DNA from 2 places in the Virgibacillus sp. FSP13 genome. Region 2 is predicted to be linked to the other one. Evidence: riboswitches for the same ligand, from Rfam matches in the RefSeq annotation. Region 2 holds a riboswitch; the other holds the start of a gene.
What was found. Region 2 has a riboswitch for preQ1 ahead of queF (preQ(1) synthase). Riboswitches for the same ligand answer to the same signal wherever they lie in the genome.
Positions count from the first base shown of each region.

Region 1: another riboswitch for preQ1. It lies ahead of ACW2QC_RS11620 (QueT transporter family protein); the one in region 2 lies ahead of queF (preQ(1) synthase).

Region 1 covers NZ_JBSVKG010000012.1:4,863-15,013, reverse strand. The annotation lists gene ACW2QC_RS11645 (aldehyde dehydrogenase family protein) at 1-687, opposite strand, end outside; gene ACW2QC_RS11640 (acetolactate synthase large subunit) at 780-2,414, opposite strand; gene ACW2QC_RS11635 (CDGSH iron-sulfur domain-containing protein) at 2,634-2,834, shown strand; gene ACW2QC_RS11630 (TerC family protein) at 3,205-3,981, shown strand; gene ACW2QC_RS11625 (lysophospholipid acyltransferase family protein) at 4,095-4,694, opposite strand; PreQ1 riboswitch class I at 4,859-4,903, shown strand; gene ACW2QC_RS11620 (QueT transporter family protein) at 4,912-5,397, shown strand; gene ACW2QC_RS11615 (Rpn family recombination-promoting nuclease/putative transposase) at 5,564-6,481, opposite strand; gene ACW2QC_RS11610 (amidohydrolase) at 6,638-7,831, opposite strand; gene ACW2QC_RS11605 (hypothetical protein) at 8,006-8,239, opposite strand; gene ACW2QC_RS11600 (VOC family protein) at 8,257-9,108, opposite strand; gene ACW2QC_RS11595 (DUF3891 family protein) at 9,289-10,062, shown strand; gene ACW2QC_RS11590 (pentapeptide repeat-containing protein) at 10,079-10,151, shown strand, end outside.
Region 2 covers NZ_JBSVKG010000003.1:135,655-145,805, forward strand. The annotation lists gene ACW2QC_RS04450 (carbohydrate ABC transporter permease) at 15-767, shown strand; gene ACW2QC_RS04455 (SDR family oxidoreductase) at 871-1,662, opposite strand; gene ACW2QC_RS04460 (Gfo/Idh/MocA family protein) at 1,868-2,851, shown strand; PreQ1 riboswitch class I at 2,900-2,946, shown strand; gene queF (preQ(1) synthase) at 3,012-3,509, shown strand; gene ACW2QC_RS04470 (hypothetical protein) at 3,572-3,793, opposite strand; gene ACW2QC_RS04475 (catalase) at 3,990-6,059, shown strand; gene ACW2QC_RS04480 (aminotransferase family protein) at 6,556-7,899, shown strand; gene ACW2QC_RS04485 (APC family permease) at 8,095-9,504, shown strand.

The DNA of each region.
Region 1 (10,151 bases), on a different contig from region 2:
TCCTGTAAATGTCACCTTTTTCACATAGGGATGAGTAGTTAACGCTTCACTCAATACATCTCCCTTCCCCGGAATAATGTTCAGCACACCATCTGGAAGGCCGGCCTCTTTAAAAACCTCCGCAAGAAACAATGAACTTAATGGTGTCTGTTCAGCAGGCTTTAGCACGATTGAATTTCCCGCTGCAATTGCAGGTCCTACCTTATGTGCAACAAGATTAAATGGAAAGTTAAACGGAGTAATAGCAGTCACCACACCAATTGGGGTTCGTATTGTGAAGCCAAAGCGATTCTCTCCCCCTTCTGCTGCATCCATTGGAATCCGTTCACCATAATTACTCTTCGCCTCCTCTGCCGCAAAGCGATATGTTTGTACAGTACGACTTATCTCTTCACGTGCATTCCGGATTGACTTTGCACCTTCCATTGCAATGATCTTCGCACATTCATCAGCGCGCTCTTCCATGATCGTCGCAACTTTGGCTAAAATTTTGGCACGTGCATGTGCCGGATACGATCTAAATTTCTGAAAAGCTGCATGTGCTTCCACGATAGCCTCTACAGCGTCTTCTGGCTCTGCCTGTCCAATTTGAGCAAGTTCCTCTTCGGTATGTGGATTCTTTAATGGCTCATACGATTTTGCTTCTCGCCATTTGCCACCAATCCATAATTGCCATTCCTTCGTCATCTTTAGTTTCCTCCTTTTAGTGCCTGTCACTTCCCGGATTTTGTCGAATGATGTATCCGGTTCGTTAGTTATTAGTAGAATTGGATATTCCGCTATAGTTTACAAATGTAATCACCAAGTGTTTTTGATAGCTCTACGTTTTCCGAATAATCTACATCAACATCAACAATGACAATGTTGTCACTGGTCAATGCCTCTTCTAACGCTGGTAGTAAGTCATCTGAATGCTTCACCCTGATTCCCTTACATCCAAAGCTTTCGGCAAATGTTAAAAAATTGGGATCTGTAAATTCAATCGCATTTGCGCGATCATACTTGTTCAGCTGCTTCCACTCAATCAACCCATATTTGGCATCATGGAAAATAACAATTACAAAGGCCAGTCCAAGTCGTTTTGCGGTTGCTAATTCAACACCATTCATAAGAAAACCACCATCACCAGTAACAGCAACAACCGGCTTATCCGGATTTGCCAGTTTTGCCGCTATTGCTCCAGGGACTGCAATTCCCATTGATGCCCATCCATTTGAAATAATAGTATGGTTTGGTTTTTCCGGCTGATACATACGAGCAACCCACATTTTATGCGCACCAACATCAGAAATAATAATTGCCTCACCTTCCTCAGCCTTTTTTATGTCCGCAATAATTCGCTGAGGTTTAACAGGGCTTCCCGAAATCTCATCAGAAGCATGAAGCTTTTCAACAAGTTGAGACTTTAGCTGTTTCACTTCCGGCCATAATTCTTTTTCCTCTACGTAAGAATCTAAAGCTTTCAATGCCTCCTTTACATCGCCGACCAATTCACTTTCTACTGGATAATAGGCATCGACTTCAGCAGGTAATGTATCCAGATGAACGATTGGATTCATAGCCTCATCATTCCAATACTTTGGCAAATACTCGACAAAATCATACCCCACGGTGATAATGACATCCGCACGGTCAAACCCGCACAACACATAGTCTTTTGCCTGCATTCCTACCGTGTACAGTGTTAATGGATGGTCAGAAGGTAAGACACCTTTAGCCATAAATGTATTTACAACCGGAATATTTTTAGCCTCAGCAAATTCTCTTAGTGCTTCCGTTGCACCATCTCGAATAACACCGTTTCCTGCTAGAATAATTGGCTTTTTAGCTTTGTTTATAATTTCTGCCGCCTTTTTGACCTCATCTTCAGCTGGCCGGGATATTGGGATTGGTGTGACCGGTAATGCCTCACCCTCTGTATCCGTCATAGCAATATCCTCCGGTAGTTCTATATGGGTTGCACCAGGTTTATCGAGAACCGCTTGCTTAAATGCTTTGCGAATAATTTCAGGTATTGTATGAGGAACACGGATTTGCTGATTCCATTTTGTAATCTCTTCAAAAACACCAATAATATCAACAGCTTGATGTGATTCTTTATGAATTCGTTCAAGCCCTGCCTGCCCTGTGATTGCCACAACAGGAGCATAATCAAGATAAGCATCCCCAATTCCCGTTAACAAATTTGTCGCGCCAGGACCAAGCGTTGCCAAACAAACACCAGGCTTTCCTGTTAGGCGACCATACACATCTGCCATGAAAGCAGCCGCCTGTTCATGATGGACAACAATAAACTCAATATTAGTGCCAATCAACGAATCAACGAGATCTGTATTTTCCTCCCCGGGGATACCGAAAATGTAATCAACATTTTCCTGCTCCAAACAGCGCACAAACAAATCTGAAGCTTTCATTTGTATGATGCCTCCTTTAATTTTCGTTTTGTATAGTATTCCATGACACAAGGAAATTATGTTTTAAGCGAGGTATTGCCCAAATCTTTGTCGAAAATAACTCCTTGACAGATGCCAAACTCTACAGACAAAATATAGACGAGGATTATTTTCCCAAAATTTTAAATTGTGTTTTGTTTATCATGTTTTTGTATAAACTAGATAAAGGAGGTGATAAGAATGGCAGAAGCAAATATCAAGGTAAACGATAATGGCCCCTATGTTGTTACTGGCTCTTTTGAAGTAGCAGATGCGGAAGGAAACACTTTCCAAACAAAAAAGGCGGTTTCATTGTGTCGTTGTGGACATTCCTCGAACAAACCATTTTGTGATGGAACCCATAAAAAAGTTGACTTTGAAAGTACACCACGAGCAAAATAAAAGGAACACGACAATAAAGGGATTTTGCTTGCAGAATTCAAATGGAATGTTATGTTAAAAATGTTATCCTATGTTATCCTTTCCCACTTTAAAATCGCTAACATCTGAGCTATTCGTCTATTTCCAAAGATAGGTTAGCATTGACAGATTACTCGTAACATGGTTTAATAAAAGTAGATTTTCAAAGGGGAGTAGCTTTAACTGTAAAGTCGTCATTACAGAGTATTACACTCTCGGCTTTACTGGCAACTTACGGCGTTGTTAGCAAGACCTTTGCCAATGTGGTAAAGGTCTTGTATTTTTCTAGAGGCTTTTACCACATTAACTGGTAAAAGCCTCTATTTTTTATTTACAGAAGGGAGAAGTCGATGTGGAATCACTTTGGCTTGAGTATGGATGGACATTATTAGTATTAATCGGATTAGAGGGGATACTGTCTGCTGATAACGCACTCGTTCTGGCAGTAATAGCTAAACACTTACCGGACGAGGAAAAAAAACGTGCTATAAACTATGGTATTATCGGTGCGTTTATTTTCAGATTCGCGGCGCTATTCACGATATCCTTTCTAGTAAATGTATGGCAGGTTCAAGCAATCGGCGCTGCATACCTTATTTACTTGGGCGCAAAGAATGTAATCGGAAAATATTTTGGTTCAGAAAAGGAGAAAAAGGTCCCTGTTGGTAATAGCTTCTGGTCCACCGTAGCTAAAATTGGTGTTGCTGATCTAGCCTTTGCGGTTGATTCTATTCTGGCAGCTGTTGCACTAGCTATGGCACTTCCTGAAACACCAATACCACAGTTTGGTGGAATGGACGGAGGGAAATTTGCAATTGTAGTCATCGCAGGAATAGCTGGTTTAATATTAATTAAATTCGCTGCAACCTGGTTTGTTACATTGCTTGACAAGCGACCAGGCTTAGAAACAACCGCATACCTGATCGTTGCATGGGTAGGGGTAAAACTTGCTGTTATTACCTTAGCACACCCGGCAGTCAGCTTATTACCTGAAGACTTTTCCCATAGTACTGGGTGGAAGTTTACTTTCTGGGGAATCCTACTTGCTATTGCTATAATCGGCTGGTTCCTTTCAGGTAAAGGCAGTACACAGAAAAAAGGAGCAATCAAACACGGCTCCTCTTCATAAAAAAGGTCCATACTCATCATTTAACATTACGGGATGTAAAGCATTTTGGCCATTCCTTCCTATGGTTGAGCCAAAAGCTGAAAAACCCTGCTGCTTGTTGCAACAGGGTTTTCTTATTTCTGATAAGTCATTAGCTCTTGTTTCAACTTGTTTAAAGCATCATTTAAGTCATCCATCATTATTTCCAATGCCTCTTTTTTAGGTAACTCTTTTGATAAATATATTGGCTCACCGTAAATGATACGAGGTTTTTTGCGCTTAAATAAATCACTGAAATTATTAGGCCCAACATATGCAACTGGAATAATAGGGGCCTTAGAATGAGCGGCGATGGTTACAGCTCCTCTTTTTAACGGAACTTCCTCGCTTGTTCTAGTTCCACTTGGAAATATACCAACGACCTCGCCTTTTGACAGCAATTTACGTGGAATTTTAATCGAACTTGGTCCTGGGTTTTCACGATCAACTGGAAATGCGTTTAGTTTGTTCATCAACCATTTTAATGGGCCGTTTTGAAACAGCTCTTTTTTGGCCATGTAATGTATTTTTGTCGGTAACACAGAAATGCCAAGCCATAATATATCTACCCAGCCTGTGTGTGTACAGGCTATAACATAACCACCCTTTTGTGGCAGATTTTCTTTTTTATATATCTTTATGCTTCCAAATAGACTTAATATTATTTTTAAAAGATACGCAGCGAAATAATACATGTATCTTCACCTCTCCCATCTATCTTAAGGTCTGCTACTTATACAATCATTTTAACATAAGATATTAACACCTGGTACTATATAAATGAAAATGTAATTATTTTTATAAGCTCTTCCCTATTGATTTTACTCGATAAAGTTTTATAATGAAATAGTTGCTTTTCAGACACGTGGTTCGAAACCATCCCACGTTAAAAAACTAAGGAGAGAATAAAATATGAAAGTAAATACGCTAGTCACAAACGGCTTGCTGGCTGCAGTATATATAGCAGTGTCGTTACTAATCCAACCTTTTGGATTTACTAATATCCAATTCCGTGTCCCAGAAGTGCTGAATCACCTTGTAGTTTTTAACAAAAAGTACATTTTCGGAATTGTATTAGGCGTTTTTTTATCTAATTTCTTTTTTTCACCATTAGGTATGTACGATCTCGTTTTTGGGGTATCGCAATCCATTATTTCACTATTGATTACGATTATAATTGCGCGTTACATTAAAAACAAATGGCTTTTAATGATTATCAACACACTTGTCTTCACATTTACCATGTTTATTATTGCCTGGGAACTAAGCCTAGCTTTCGGAGCACCATTTTTATTTACATGGTTGACAACAGCTATCGGCGAATTTGTTGTAATGGCAGTAGGGATGCCAATCATGTATGCCCTTAATAAGCGTGTGAAGTTTGATAAATTAATTTAACTGAACGGACGTAAAAGAGAGTTCACTAGGGGGGTGAATTCTCTTTTTATTTCATAACAATGGCACTAAAAAAAGCTTTTTTTCATCCGAATACAAAAATAGAGGATATACGTACACAAAAACATCCCAAGACAAACAAGTCAAAAAATCTTGGGATGTTTTTGTGTTAAATCTTTTCCTTTAAACATTCAATTTTAGCTCTATCAAGCCGTGTAACTTTCGCTATAAACTCAATTGAAGCCCCTTCTTTGAGCATTCCAATAGCAATTTCCTCTTTTGCAGCCTCTTTCCCTTCTTTTTTCCCTTCTTTTTTCCCTTCTTTTCTCCCTTCTTCTCTACCCTTTTCCTCCCAGGAAATTGGTAATTTCATAATTTCCTCCGATTCATCCATTTGCTTAATCTCTTCCATTACCTTTCCCTCCTCATTTTTATTCAATTTTAAATATTCCTCAAAAAATCCAATAATAAGCCTACTTTTAGCTGGATTTAATTCCATCTTAGTCATCATTCGCAAAAATTCAATTTTAACTTGAACTTTTTCCTCCTCGGAGTAACCCATTTTACTTAGCAAAGCTGCTGCGATCGGGTTATTTAATTCAATATAATCCCGCCAATTCTCTTTGTTTAGCTCTAACATCAAAAAATTAAATGTCAAAACATGAAAGAATGGAAATTCAATCGTAAATTCATCTTTTTCATTTCGTTTTTCATCGTAACTGAAAACGGCTATGGGTAAAATTGGATTTCTGTATTTATTATATAAAAGATTGAAATAATGATACATCCGTTCATGGAAATTTGGTTGCCCGTAGCTCTGTGGTTCCACATGAATAATAATTAGTGTGTCTTCTCCCTTAAGCTTTGTTTCAATCACAATATCTGCTCTCTTGCTGTTTCCCTTGAACAGGTCAGTAAATACTTCCTCTGATAACGGCTTAATAGCAGAAAAATCAACATGTCGATGAACTTCTGGATAAAATAATTCTAAGAATTCTGCAAAAAATGTGTGGATTAATTCTTTAAATAAGTGATCATGATAGGTATACTGGGAGGAATCTTCGCGCACTAGTGTCGTTAGTGCCATTATAACACTTCCTTTGGAGATTTTTTTAGAGGAATGACCGAGGTGTTTTTCTACTTCTAATATACTACATTATTCTAATTAAAAACAAGTGTTCTCATTACTTTTTTAGAAGCAGCCTTGCAACGCAAACTGCTGAGGCTACTTCCTTTACTGTTTTCAATTTTGGTCTAACCCAAAATAACTACACACAACTTGTCCAACCGATTTCGCCGCAACAAGGATGGCATCTTCATCAATATCAAATTTTGGATGATGATTAAAATATGGTTCTTCCACTCCTTTTGGTGTACAACCAATGTAAAAATAACAGCCAGGGATTTTTTCCAAATAGTAAGCAAAATCATCTGACGGTGCCATCTTTGGAAATTCCTTTACTTCCGTTATATCTTTATCATCCAGACGTTGTAAACTTTGTGCAACCATTTCAGTTATTTCAGGGTCATTGTATAATGGCGGATAATCAGCGGTATACGTGAGGTCACATTTTACACCAAATTCTTCTTCAACCCCTCTTACAATCCGTTGAAATTCATCGGCAATGACCTTTTGAATTTCTTCATCCGCGTACCGTATATCACCTTCAAGTTCCACGCTATCTTTAATAACGTTGAATGTTCCTTTTCCATCGAACGAACCAACCGTGACAACTCCTGCGTCAAATGGATTTAATCGACGGCTAACAATGGTTTGAACGGCTGTAACAAAATGTGCACCTGCTACAATGGAATCATTCGCTAGGTGAGGAGAAGAACCATGGCCGCCAACACCTTGAATTTTTAATTTAAAATAGGTCCTTCCGTTAAAAGAATAGCCGCTATGATAGCCAACAATACCCGCTTTTCCCATTGGTAGCACGTGGATACCAAAAATGTTATCAACATCATCCAGACGGCCAGATTCAACAATACTTTTTGCTCCACCGGGCGGAACCTCTTCTGCATGCTGGTGAATGACCTTAATTGTCCCCGGAATCTCATCTTTTAACTGGATTAGACAATCAGCAAGAATTAATAGATAAGCTGTATGTGCATCATGACCGCATGCATGCATGACACCTTCATTTTTTGATTTAAACGCTACATCCGTTTCCTCGGTAATTGGCAGTGCATCGAAATCTGCCCGGAGTCCAATTGTTTTACCAGATTTTTCGCCATTTATCGTGACAATAATGCCATAACCATTCCCAACATTTCGCTCTATTTCTACATCTTTTCCTTGATAGAAATCGGCAATATATTGGGCCGTTTTTTCTTCCTTAAAGGATAATTCAGGATGTTCATGTAGATACCGGCGAATTTCAATCATTTCATTTTTACGTGCATCTAGCATTTCCATTAATCTGCTTTTCAAAAAAATACCTCCCTATTTACGCTTGCCAATAGACCCATATACAATCCATAAACCAATCAATTAAAGTCCTTACACGCTTACCCTAGGATTTCAATTCACTATTAAATTATACACTTATGTTACTAATATACACAGGAATACCGCCCTCCATTTGTTTACCTTCACTTGAATAAATCAGGTGTATTTCCAATTAAAATAAAAGGAAGGAACCTGTTCTAGTTTAGCAGGCTCCTTATTTGGGGTACGACTTTCCACTCTCATCCGGCGACTTTTCGCTCTTATCCGGCGACTTCCCGCTCTCATCCGGCGACTTTTCGCTCTTATCCGGCGACTTTCCGCTTTCATCCGGCGACTTTTCGCTCTTATCCGGCAACTTTTCGCTCTCATCCGGCGACTTTCCGCTTTCATCCGGCGACTTCCCGCTTTCAGTCCACCCACAACCGAATAACATTCCCAGATGGATCCTCAGCCACATAATAATCTTGCTCATTTGTTATAGGGATACCAACTTGTCGCAATCGCTCAACGGCACGTGTTCTAGATTCCTCATCAGGAAAAACAAGTGTAAAATAGTTTAGCCCAACACTATTTTTTGCTGGAATTGGCGCTCCAACTCCATTCCATACGTTTAAACCGATATGATGATGATATCCTCCTGTTGATATAAATAATGCCCCTGGAAATGTTGTTACAACGTTAAATCCCAGGCCATTTATATAGAATTCCCTTGTTTTTTGTAAATCATTTACATGAAGATGGATATGACCCATTACTGTTTGTTCCGGCAACCCGTCCCATTCCTGATCACTTTCAGCAAGAATACTATCTCCATCAAGTTGTTCGGTCGCCATGGAAACCTTACCATTCGACCAGCTCCATTCAGATGATGGACGATCATGATACACTTCAATACCATTCCCATCTGGGTCGGAAAAGTATATTGCTTCACTAACTAAATGATCTGCTGCTCCTAACTGAACGCCTGCCCGAATAATATGTCGCAAAAACGCCGATAAATCTGCACGCGTTGGTAACAGAATCGCAAAATGATAGAGTCCAGCCGTTCTCCCAGCTTTTGGCTCAACATCATCAGGCTGTTCCAATGTTAATAATGATGTTTCTCCGTTCACTGTTAATACTGCCCTTTGTTCTGTTTGTTCAAGCACCTTGAACCCAACAATAGATTTATAGAATGTTAAAGAACGTTCCAAATCGGTTACATTAATTGAAACTTCCCCGACATAAGTTGCTGGCTTTTTGAAAAATTGTTTTTCCATTGTTTGACGTCCCTTCCGTACTAATTATCTTTAATTACATTTTGTTATTAAATTACTTTATGTAAGTAATTATACTTCTCCCACTGAATCATGTCAATTCATTTGATATAGCTCAATACTATAAGAGAAGGCCATATTTCTGTATACTAAAATCAAACTACAGTTGAAAGGATGATCTCCATGATTGTACGTGAACGTGCCGAGAATTTTGTTATGATCGAACAAGACAACCATGCACAAATTTCTGGTGAACTTATCGCTAAATGGAAAGAAGCTTCATTTCCTGGTGCAACATATAGAAAATCTGTAGAATATGCAATTTACCATCATGACTGTGCATGGAAGCCAATCGATAAACAACCTTTTTGGAACGATCAAAAGCAGGCACCCTATACATTTATTGACTTTCCCACTCCTGCTAAGCTTGCCTTTTACAAACTTGGCATTGATCAAATCGAACAACAGGATACGTATGCCGCACTATTATGCAGTGAACATTACAAACGCTTTCTCGTAAACGATACTTCTAAAGATGGACGATCATTTGTAACACAGGAAGAGAAACGGCAAGAGCGGATAATTGCGGATCTTCCCACTTTTGATAAACAGCTTTTTGCTATCCATTATGATCTATTGCAGCTATGTGATAACGTGTCCTTATACATATGTCTAAATGAACCCGGTAGCAATAAGGAAAATGAACACCCCTTTTTCCATGATGGGATCCCGGTTTCTAAGAGATTGAATTTCTCTGATCATTCCAAGCTAACTCCTAAATGGAAAGACCCGAGTACAATCATAATACATGGCCTTCCTTTTGAAGATCCCACAAACATCGTGTTAAAGCAAAAACTAATTGAAAAAGGGGCCATTTATAAAAATGGATTAATACCAAGTTATGAACAAGCAACATTCCAGGAAATTAAAATAGATCTTATTTTAGATGAAAAATAGAGGCGAGATCTCAAACATGACAAAAAATTTTACCATCCAAAAGCCAAAAGTCGCGCCTGAATTACCAACAGAAGCTTTTCGTATTACAG
Region 2 (10,151 bases):
CGATCGTTTTTTTAATGCCAATTTATGTCATCCTTGTAACAAGTTTAAAACCTTTAGACGAAGTATCCCTTGAACAGATGTGGGAATTACCAACGTCAATCGATTTTAGTTCGTATGCTGAAGCATTTTCTAATTTGGCACCCAACTTTATGAATAGCGTATACCTAGTTGTACCGGCAACATTATTGTCTGCTTTGCTAGGTGCCATGAATGGATATGTATTATCAAAATGGAAGTTTAAAGGTTCTGAAACGATATTTACATTTATTTTATTTGGGATGTTCATTCCATATCAAAGTATTTTAATTCCATTGATCCAATTTTTACGTACCATTGAATTGTATAATACGATTCCCGGATTAATTCTTGCACACGTGGTATATGGGTTACCGATTACAACATTGATGTTCCGTAATTTTTACGCAAGTATTCCAGATACCATGATTGAAGCCGCTAAAATTGATGGAGCAAACTTCTTAGGGATTTTTAGACATATTATTATTCCTCTTTCTATCACAGGTTTTGTCGTTGTTGCGATTTGGCAGTTTACGAATATTTGGAATGAGTTTTTATTTGCTGTAACCATTACAACCTCGGATAAACAACCGATCATGGTTGCCCTGCAGAACTTATCTGGCAGTCAAATCGTGCAGTGGAATGTGCAAATGGCTGGTGCGTTAATTGCAGCCTTGCCAACGCTATTGGTTTACATCTTTTTAGGAAAGTATTTTGTTAGAGGATTATTGGCTGGATCTGTTAAGGGGTAGAATTATAACTTGTAAAATTGAAGGCATTATAAAAAAAGAAGGTCTCATAAGCCGTAAGTCATGATTAGAGCTTATGGGACCTTCTTTGAATAACCCTTCCTACTTACAATGCCTTCACCAAACCACCATCTACAACCAATGACTGTCCTGTCACATAAGTGTTTGCCTGCGAGCATAGATAAACAATCATATTTGCAAATTCTTGAGGTTCGCCATAGCGCTTAATTGGAATGGACTGTTCTGTTTTGGCTTTTAACTCATCCGGATTAATGTTTAACTTCTCCGCATTTATTTTATCTAATTTGGCAACACGATCAGTTGCAATTCTTCCTGGGCCAACGGTATTAATTAAAATGTTATCTTCTGCTAGTTCCTGAGAGAGGCTCTTGGAAAGACCAACAATCCCAGCTCGGAACGTATTGGATAAAATCAAATTATCCAGTGTTTGTTTAATGGAAGAGGAAGCAATGTTGACAATATGACCGCTTCGTTGTTTTTTCATATAGGGCAAAACATCTCGGATGGTTCGGACAAAGCTTAACAGGTTTAATTCAAACGCATCGTACCATGCTTGATCATCAAAATCGGTAAATAGCCCTGCTGGAGGACCGCCAGCATTGTTAACCAGTACATCGATCGTGCCATTTTTCTCCACTACTTTTTCGATTAATTGTTTGATGGAATCAGGTTTGGTAATATCGCAGACCGCATATTCCACGTTTTCATTTCCGGTTTCCTTCTGTATATCATTTTTCGCTTTATCCAATTCCTGTTCATTTCGACTGGAGATAAAGACATGTGCTCCTTCAGCCGCGAATAATTGGGCCGTTGCTTTTCCCAAGCCTTTGCTTGATGCCATTACAACAACTGACTTTCCTTGTAAACCTAAGTCCATAATGATTCCTCCTGTTAATATCGATAATTAGAAATATCTTAATATTAATTTATTGGAAATTCAAGTTGTGGAGGGAGGGTGATAGAATGGATTATAACTTTCTGTAACAAACAGTATCCCAACTCGTATCGTGCGTTCCAGGTCTTTTCCTGCTAAAATACAGATGAGGTAGTACACGCTAATTATGAAAAGGGAGAGTGAAAAAATGAAATTCGGTACCATTGGAACAAGCTGGATCACGGATACTTTTATTGATGCCGCAAACGAAGCAGATAATTTTAAGCTTGCAGCAGTCTATTCCCGCACGGAAGACAAAGCGAAGCAATTTGCTGAGAAACATGATGCACCACATTATTTCACGGACTTACGAAAAATGGCAGCGAGTAATGAACTCGATTGTGTATATATTTCATCGCCCAATTCCTTGCATTTTGAACAGGCTGTTTTATTTTTAAAGCATAAAAAGCATGTCATCTGTGAAAAGCCAATTTTTTCAAATACAACAGAGTTACAGGAAGCACATCGAATTGCTGAGGAAAATGAAGTCTATTTATTTGAAGCAATGCGGAATATCCATTCTCCTAATTTTTTACGTTTACAGGAGAATATGAAAGAAATAGGTACCGTCCGTAGTATGATGCTGCAACGTGTACAATACTCATCAAGATATGACAAATATTTAGCAGGGGAAGTTCCTAATATCTTCTCAGCTGAATTTTCCGGTGGTGCGATTGTTGACTTAGGCGTTTATCCACTTACTATTGCTGTGGCGCTATTTGGAAAACCGCAACGTGTTGCCTATTTTCCTGTGAAGCTAGAAAGTGGTGTTGATGGAAATGGCACTCTTGTTTTAGTGTATCCTGATTTTACTTGCACTATTGTTTGCTCGAAAATATCCAATTCCTATAATCCCAATGAAATTCATGGGGAAAAGGGCACGCTATTATTCGGTGATACTGGAACACTTACAGATCAAGCACTAATTAAAACCCATTCAGATGAAAAAGTTTTATTAGAGACTGTGGTTAATGACCATGACATGGTATATGAAATTAACCATTTTCGAAAAATCATTGAAACGGCAAATGATCGGGAATATAAAGCATTGAAAGAGTTAAGTTACTTAGTGCTTTCAATTACGGAAGAAGCGCGTAAACAAAGTGGCATTGTTTTTGCTGTTGAAAGATAATGTTGAATTGACATAACACTATGCCCACTATATAATAATTGGTGATAAATGGGAGAGGTTCTTAGCTTAAACCCTCTATAAAAAACTAAGGACAGATGATGCGATTAAAAGACCATGTGCCTTAGGCCGTGGTCTTTTTACATGATTGGGAGGTATATAAATGGCGGGAAGACGAGACGATGAACTACCAGATATTACGCTTTTAGGCAGCCAGGGAACAACATATGAATTTGACTATACACCAGAAGTTTTAGAGACATTTGATAATAAGCATCCAAACCGGGACTATTTTGTAAAATTCAATTGTCCAGAATTTACAACATTGTGTCCGAAAACAGGGCAACCAGATTTTGGTACGGTCTACATTAGCTACATACCTGGTGAAAAAATGGTGGAAAGTAAATCATTAAAATTATATTTATTCAGTTTCCGAAATCATGGCGATTTTCATGAAGACAGTATGAATATTATTATGAACGATCTTATTGAACTGATGGATCCGCGGTATATCGAAGTGTGGGGGAAATTTACACCGCGCGGAGGTATTTCGATTGATCCGTATTGTAATTATGGAAAGCCTGGAACAAAATTTATGCAAATGGCCGACCATCGGATGATGAATCATGATTTGTATCCGGAGAAGATAGATAACCGCTGAGTATCGTTTGATGAGCTGAAAAAGAAGAGAGAGCTAAGTTGGAAACATAATGTAAGGGGACGTCATACCAAATTGGGTGGCGTCTTTTGTTGATCTAACAGAATTCGATTAGCAGGAAGTCGCCGGACGGGAGCGGAAAATCGCCGGAAGAAAGCGAAAGTCGCCGGAAGAAAGCGAAAGTTGCCGGAAAAAAGCGGAAAGTCGCCGGAAGAAAGCGAAAAGTCGCCGGAAGAGAGCGAGAAATCGCCGGACAAAGGCAGAAAGTCACCGAAAATACCGCCCAAAACCGCCGAGAAACTACTATGAGTGTAGTTGCTCGGCGTTTTGCGTCATCTTTACTGTTGGTTTTATTTACAAAAACAATCATCTGCGCTACTTTTTCCCAGTTGCAATATTTAGATTAAAAAAGGTAATAAATTTTATAACGGCACATATGGATTAAAGTAGAGTTTTAAATCTTACAACAGGGCGGGTGATCAGATGGATAAAGATAAAGATAGAAATAAAAAGCCGACTGACGGCAACCCAAAAGATGAGCAACTAGAACAGTACCGCCGCAAAAATACGGGCCCAGGCGAAAAGCTGACAAGTGATGCAGGTTTAAAAATTTCAAATGACAGATGGTCGTTGAGGGCGGGAAGACGCGGTCCAACGTTATTTCAAGACTTCCATTTTTATAAGAAACAATCCCATTTTAACCGAGAACGGATACCGGAAAAAGTGGTTCATGCAAGAGGTGACGGAGCATATGGTGAATTTGAGTTATATAAATCCATGGGCCATGTCACAAGAGCACACTTTTTGCAGGAGCCAGGATGCAAAACACCAGTATTTGTTCGATTCTCTAATTTTATAGGAAGTAAAGGTTCTAAAGATACAGCAATCGATATACGTGGTTTTGCAACCAAGTTTTATACCCAAGAAGGAAATTATGATATGTTGGCACTCTCATTTGCTATCTTCTCTATTATGGATGCCATGAAATTTTCAGATTTTACGCATATGGCTAAGCCGAATCCGCGTACGGGAGTCCCACAAGCCACTGTTGCGCACACGAATAGCTGGGATTACGTCGCCAATAATCAAGAAGTTGCGCATTTCATAATGTGGCTGATGTCCGGTCGGGGCCGTCCGAGAAGCTGGCGAATGATGGAAGCTTGGCCGGTCAATACGTTCCGATTTATCAACCAACAGGGGAAATCAACTTTTGTCCGATTTGTATGGAAACCTGTTCTTGGGGTTCATTCATTGCTACTTGATGAAGCGAATATTATCGGAGGTGTAGATCCAGACTTCCACAGGCGAGATTTACATGAGGCCATTGAATGCGGTGCCTATCCGGAATATGAATTAGGTGTGCAGTTGATCGCTGAAGAAGATGAATTCAAATATGACTTTGACATTCTAAATGATACACAATTCTGGCCGGAAGAAGTCGTCCCTGTTGAAATCATTGGTAAAATGACGTTGAATCGACTCGTTGATAATCATTTTGCAGAAGAAGAACAGTCTTCATTTGACCCGGCAACACTTGTTCCAGGAATTGATTTCTCCAATGATCCTGTTCTACAGGGAAGGTCCTTTGCTTACAGGGATACAGATTATCATCGACTTGGAACGGGAAATATTAATGAAATACCTGTTAATAAACCTATCGTCGAAACAAACTTTAACCAACGACAAAGCGATGTGCGCCATCGGATTGACGTTGATTCCGTAAACTATCATAAAAATTCGTTAGCCGGCAATACTCCTGCAGAGACTCCCCCTGAAGAAGGTGGATACGCGCATTATCCAGAGAAAGTAGAAGGGCATAAAACGAGAGAACGCCCAAGCGAATCGTTCTATGATTTCTTTTCCCAGCCAAGACTTTTCTGGAACAGTATGACATCTGTCGAGAAACAACACATTATAGAAACATTCAGCTTTCACCTTGGATATGTAAAAAGTAAATCTGTTAGGCAACAAGTTGTCGATATGTTTGTCAACGTTGATAAGGAGATGGCATGTATCATTGCCGACAATGTTGGTGTAGAACGTCCAAAGGGTTCAAATGTCCCGATTACGAAGAGTTCCCCAGCGGTTTCTATGGCAAATACTCCACATTATGCATACACACGAAAAGTTGGGGTATTAATTGGCAATGGATTTAACGGTGAGGAGGTAAAAAGTGTTCTTAACACCTTGAAGCAATATGGGGTATTTATAGAGATTATTAGTGAAAATCTTGGCATGGTTACTGGGGATGATGGCACAAAAATTGAAGTTGATAAGCCTTTTGTTTCAACATATCCTGTCCTCTATGACTCTACTTATGTTGTTGGTGGAAGAACTGAAAATCAAGCAAAATTCAATCAGCAAATTTTGCATTATGTAAGTGAACAATACAAACACTATAAACCAATTGGTGTTGCAACGACAGCCCAGTCTTATATTAAATCAACAGAAGGAAATAACTTGGCCGGGGTCGTTTTTGCTGCAAACAATCCAAACTTTGGAAAAGATTTTGTCTCCGCAATCGCTCATCAACGTTTTTGGGATCGAACATAGTTAAAAATTCCCTCGATTTATTGAAATATAAATCTAGATAGAGAAGAGAGCAGCACTATTTTGGATGCTCTTTTCTTATGTATTCTTAATGCAAGCTAATAGATTTACAGTTCTTTACCATGATATTTTTGTTTAAGAGGTTGTTCAAATAGTCACCAAATAATAAGCGGCCAATCTCATCGTTGGCTTGCTTCTAATTTGGCAACCTTTTGAACACTCACTTTAAGGTAAAATAATTTGAGATAAATGTTCTAAAACTTTAATAGACAAATACATTTTGATCTAAAAAGGTTTGACTTCGGTTTGAATATTTGGTAAATTATTAATAATAAGATTATGATTGACTGCTAAATCTAATTGACTCTACTGATGAAGTGGAGCAAGACCTTGGATTAAAACCAGTTAATATAGGTAGAGAGAGTATGCTTATTTGATCTGCCTGTATTGCTGGTTTTTTGATTTACGAAAACTATTTTGAATAAAAGGGGGATTCATATTGGACAATTTAATCGAATTGGATAAAAAGTATTTTATTCATCCGACTTCATCAATCAAACAGCAACAGGAAAATGGCGCAAAGGTGATTATGGAAAAGGGGGAGGGGATTTATTTAACAGATAAAAATGGAAACGTATACATTGATGCGATGTCATCATTGTGGAATGTCAATGTAGGGCACGGGCGAGAGGAACTGGCTGAAGCTGCTGCACAACAAATGAAAAACTTGGCATTTAGCTCCGCTTTTTCTACGTTTAGCCATGAACCGGCTATTAAACTAGCAGAAAAAATTGCGAACATCAGCCCCAAAGGATTAAATGGCGTTTTTTTCACTTCAGGAGGATCGGAATCGAATGACTCGGCAGTAAAGTTAGTACGTCATTATTGGAAGATACAAGGGGAACCACAACGACGTAAAATTATTGCACTAAAACGTGGCTATCACGGGGTTGCGGCAGCTTCGACAAGTGTGACGGGGATTCCTGAATTTTGGGGGATGGCTGGTCACATGATGACGGACATTACCCATGCGGATACACCATATGGAAGTAGTACGGAAAAAGCCATCATGTCACTACGCCACACGATTGAAACAGAAGGACCGGAAACAGTAGCAGCATTTATGGCAGAGCCTGTCCAAGGTGCAGGTGGTGTACTAATTCCACCCGAAGATTATTTTAAAGAAGTACGCGCGTTGTGTAATGAATACGGTATTTTATTTGTTGCGGATGAAGTGATCACCGGATTTGGACGAACTGGAAAAATGTTCGGAATGGAGAATTGGAACGTTACTCCTGACATGATGACATTTGCTAAAGGGGTTACTAGTGGTTATATTCCACTTGGAGGAGTTGTTGTTTCCGATCATATTCATGACGTGTTGAAAGAAAAATCGAAGGGTACGCTATTTCACGGTTTTACATATAGTGGGCACCCAACTGCCGCAGCTGTGGCATTGAAGAATATTGAAATTATGGAACAAGAGGGGTTGGTGGAAAACTCTCGAAAAATGGGTGAAGTATTGCTGAAAGGCTTCCAACGGATGAAACATGAACTAAATATTGTTGGAGATGTTAGAACGATTGGCCTTCTCGGGGCAATTGAACTCCTGCAGGATCCGAAAACAAACAAGCGTTTTTCTCCGGATTTAAAAGTTGCACCGAAAGTGATCGAAGCTTTACATGAAAGAGGAGTCATCTGTCGCCCTGTTACGTATGACGGATCAGACATTATTTGCTTTGCACCACCACTCATTATGGATCAATCGCAAGTTAATACATTGGTTGAGAAAGTTCATGATGCAGTACTGGCAGTTCAAAGTCAACTTGGCGTTACGCACTAAAACGGGGGTGGTTTGTCGCCTCCGTTTTATATAATGAAGTTTTTTGGTAGAGATTTGCAATGCGTAGGATGTATAAGAGCACAAAGAGAGATAAATAATTGCACCAAGACCAGCATAAAGATAATTATAAGAGTTTGTGTAATCATAGTTAACTGAATAGTGTGACTTTATAATGATCCGATTGGAGGGGAGCAAATGAAAAACGAACAAAAACTATTAAAGATTTTGGGGAATAAGGAAGTACTAGCACTTGCCTTCGGGGCGATGATTGGATGGGGATGGGTCGTAACAACTGGCTTATGGATAACCGAGGCAGGATCACTTGGGGCCATTTTTGCTTTTGCAATTGGTGGAACATTAGTTATTTTTGTCGGGCTTACATATGCGGAACTAGCATCGGCATTACCGCTTGTTGGAGGGGAGCATGTTTACAGTTATAAGGCGATGGGAAGGGTAGCATCTTTTATCGCTACCTGGGCGATTATTCTTGGTTATGTTTCTGTAGTTGCTTTTGAAGCTGTTGCACTGCCAACTGTTTTCGAGTATTTAATTCCCAATTATAGTCAAGGTTATTTATACACAATTGCAGGATGGGATGTAACTGCTACATGGGCTGGGATCGGTATTGTTGGATCTTTACTCATAACGTGGATTAATTACCGTGGGATCAAGCTGACAACAGTGATTACATTTATTTTCACATTGTTAATCATCATTGCGGGACTCTTGTTAATCACGGGGAGTACTGTTGGTGGAAATGTACAAAACATGCAGCCATTATTTGAGAAAGGGGTTGCAGGCTTACTATCGGTTATTATTATGACGCCGTTTATGTTTGTTGGATTTGATGTCATACCACAAGCTGCCGAAGAAATAAATCTACCACAGAAGAGAATCGGTCAATTACTAATCGTATCGGTCATTCTTGCGGTTGTTTGGTATATTGCAATTATTTTTGGAGTGTCACGGATAATGAATCCAGCTGAAATCGGTGAGTCAAATCTAGTAACAGCTGATGCAATGGCTAAGGCCTTTGGGGATAGCCGCTTTATGGGCAATATCCTTGTGCTTGGTGGTATTGGTGGGATATTAACAAGCTGGATTGGTTTCTATGTAGGTGGTAGTCGTGCAATTTATGCACTTGCGAACGCGGGAATGCTACCAAAAGCCCTTGGTGAATTGCATCCAAAATATAAAACGCCACATAAAGCAATTTTGCTGATTGGTCTATTTTCAACAGTTGCTCCATTATTAGGACGTCCAGCACTTGTATGGTTGGTTGATGCTGGTGGACTTGGGTTAGTTGTTGCCTGGTTGATGGTGGCTATTTCGTTTATCATCCTACGAAAAAGAGCGCCTGAAATGAAACGCCCATTTAAACTCCCTGGCGGCACAACACTTGGTTGGATTGCAGTGGTATTGGCTGCAGGAATATCCATATTGTATATGCCAGGAATGCCGTCCGCTCTGATTTGGCCTTACGAATGGGCGATTGTTGGATTGTGGGCTGTCCTAGGTGTGATTCTATATAAAATTTCGATGGCGAAGTACGGAAAAAAATATGCAGATGATCATATGAAAAAAGAAATTGACCGTATTGCATAAATGCAGTTATCCCGTCTACTTGTTTTTGTGATAACTGGCAATTTTTCTAAGTATAAGAATGTAAAAACTCGACATTAGCTAATGAAGCAATGTCGAGCTTTTTAGTCTTTTAAAAAAGGCTGTTTTCTAAAAGATTGTTTTTTTGACACAATATATATAAAATGCGCACTAATTACCGCTACGGAAATACACTTCGCTTTCCGGGGGCGGCTGTTGAGCCTCCTCGTGCTAACGCACTGCGGGGTCTCACCGATGCCTCTCTTCCCCCAGGAGTCTACGTGTATTTCCTCCGCTGGGTATAGTGCGTTGCATTTTCTTTCAACTACGAAATTATAAAGCAACAAAGAGCCTAAATAACGATCTAAACTAATTCCCATTTTTTCTTAAATTAAGTTTGAACAATAGCATTTTAAGGTATTATTTCATAAAATAATAGTACATTTTAATTATTCAAATAATTATTGACTTTAAAAAAAGAACTGAACTATAATAGTAGTAACACAGTGTCGACAATCGACAAAAGTTCATTATTTTCCATGATTCATTCTTTTATGTATCTATTGGATAAGGTAAAACTTCTTCTAATACTCATCTTTTATTTAGTGGGGTTTTCTTACTTTCCACGCTATTACTGCCCGTTTACGCGG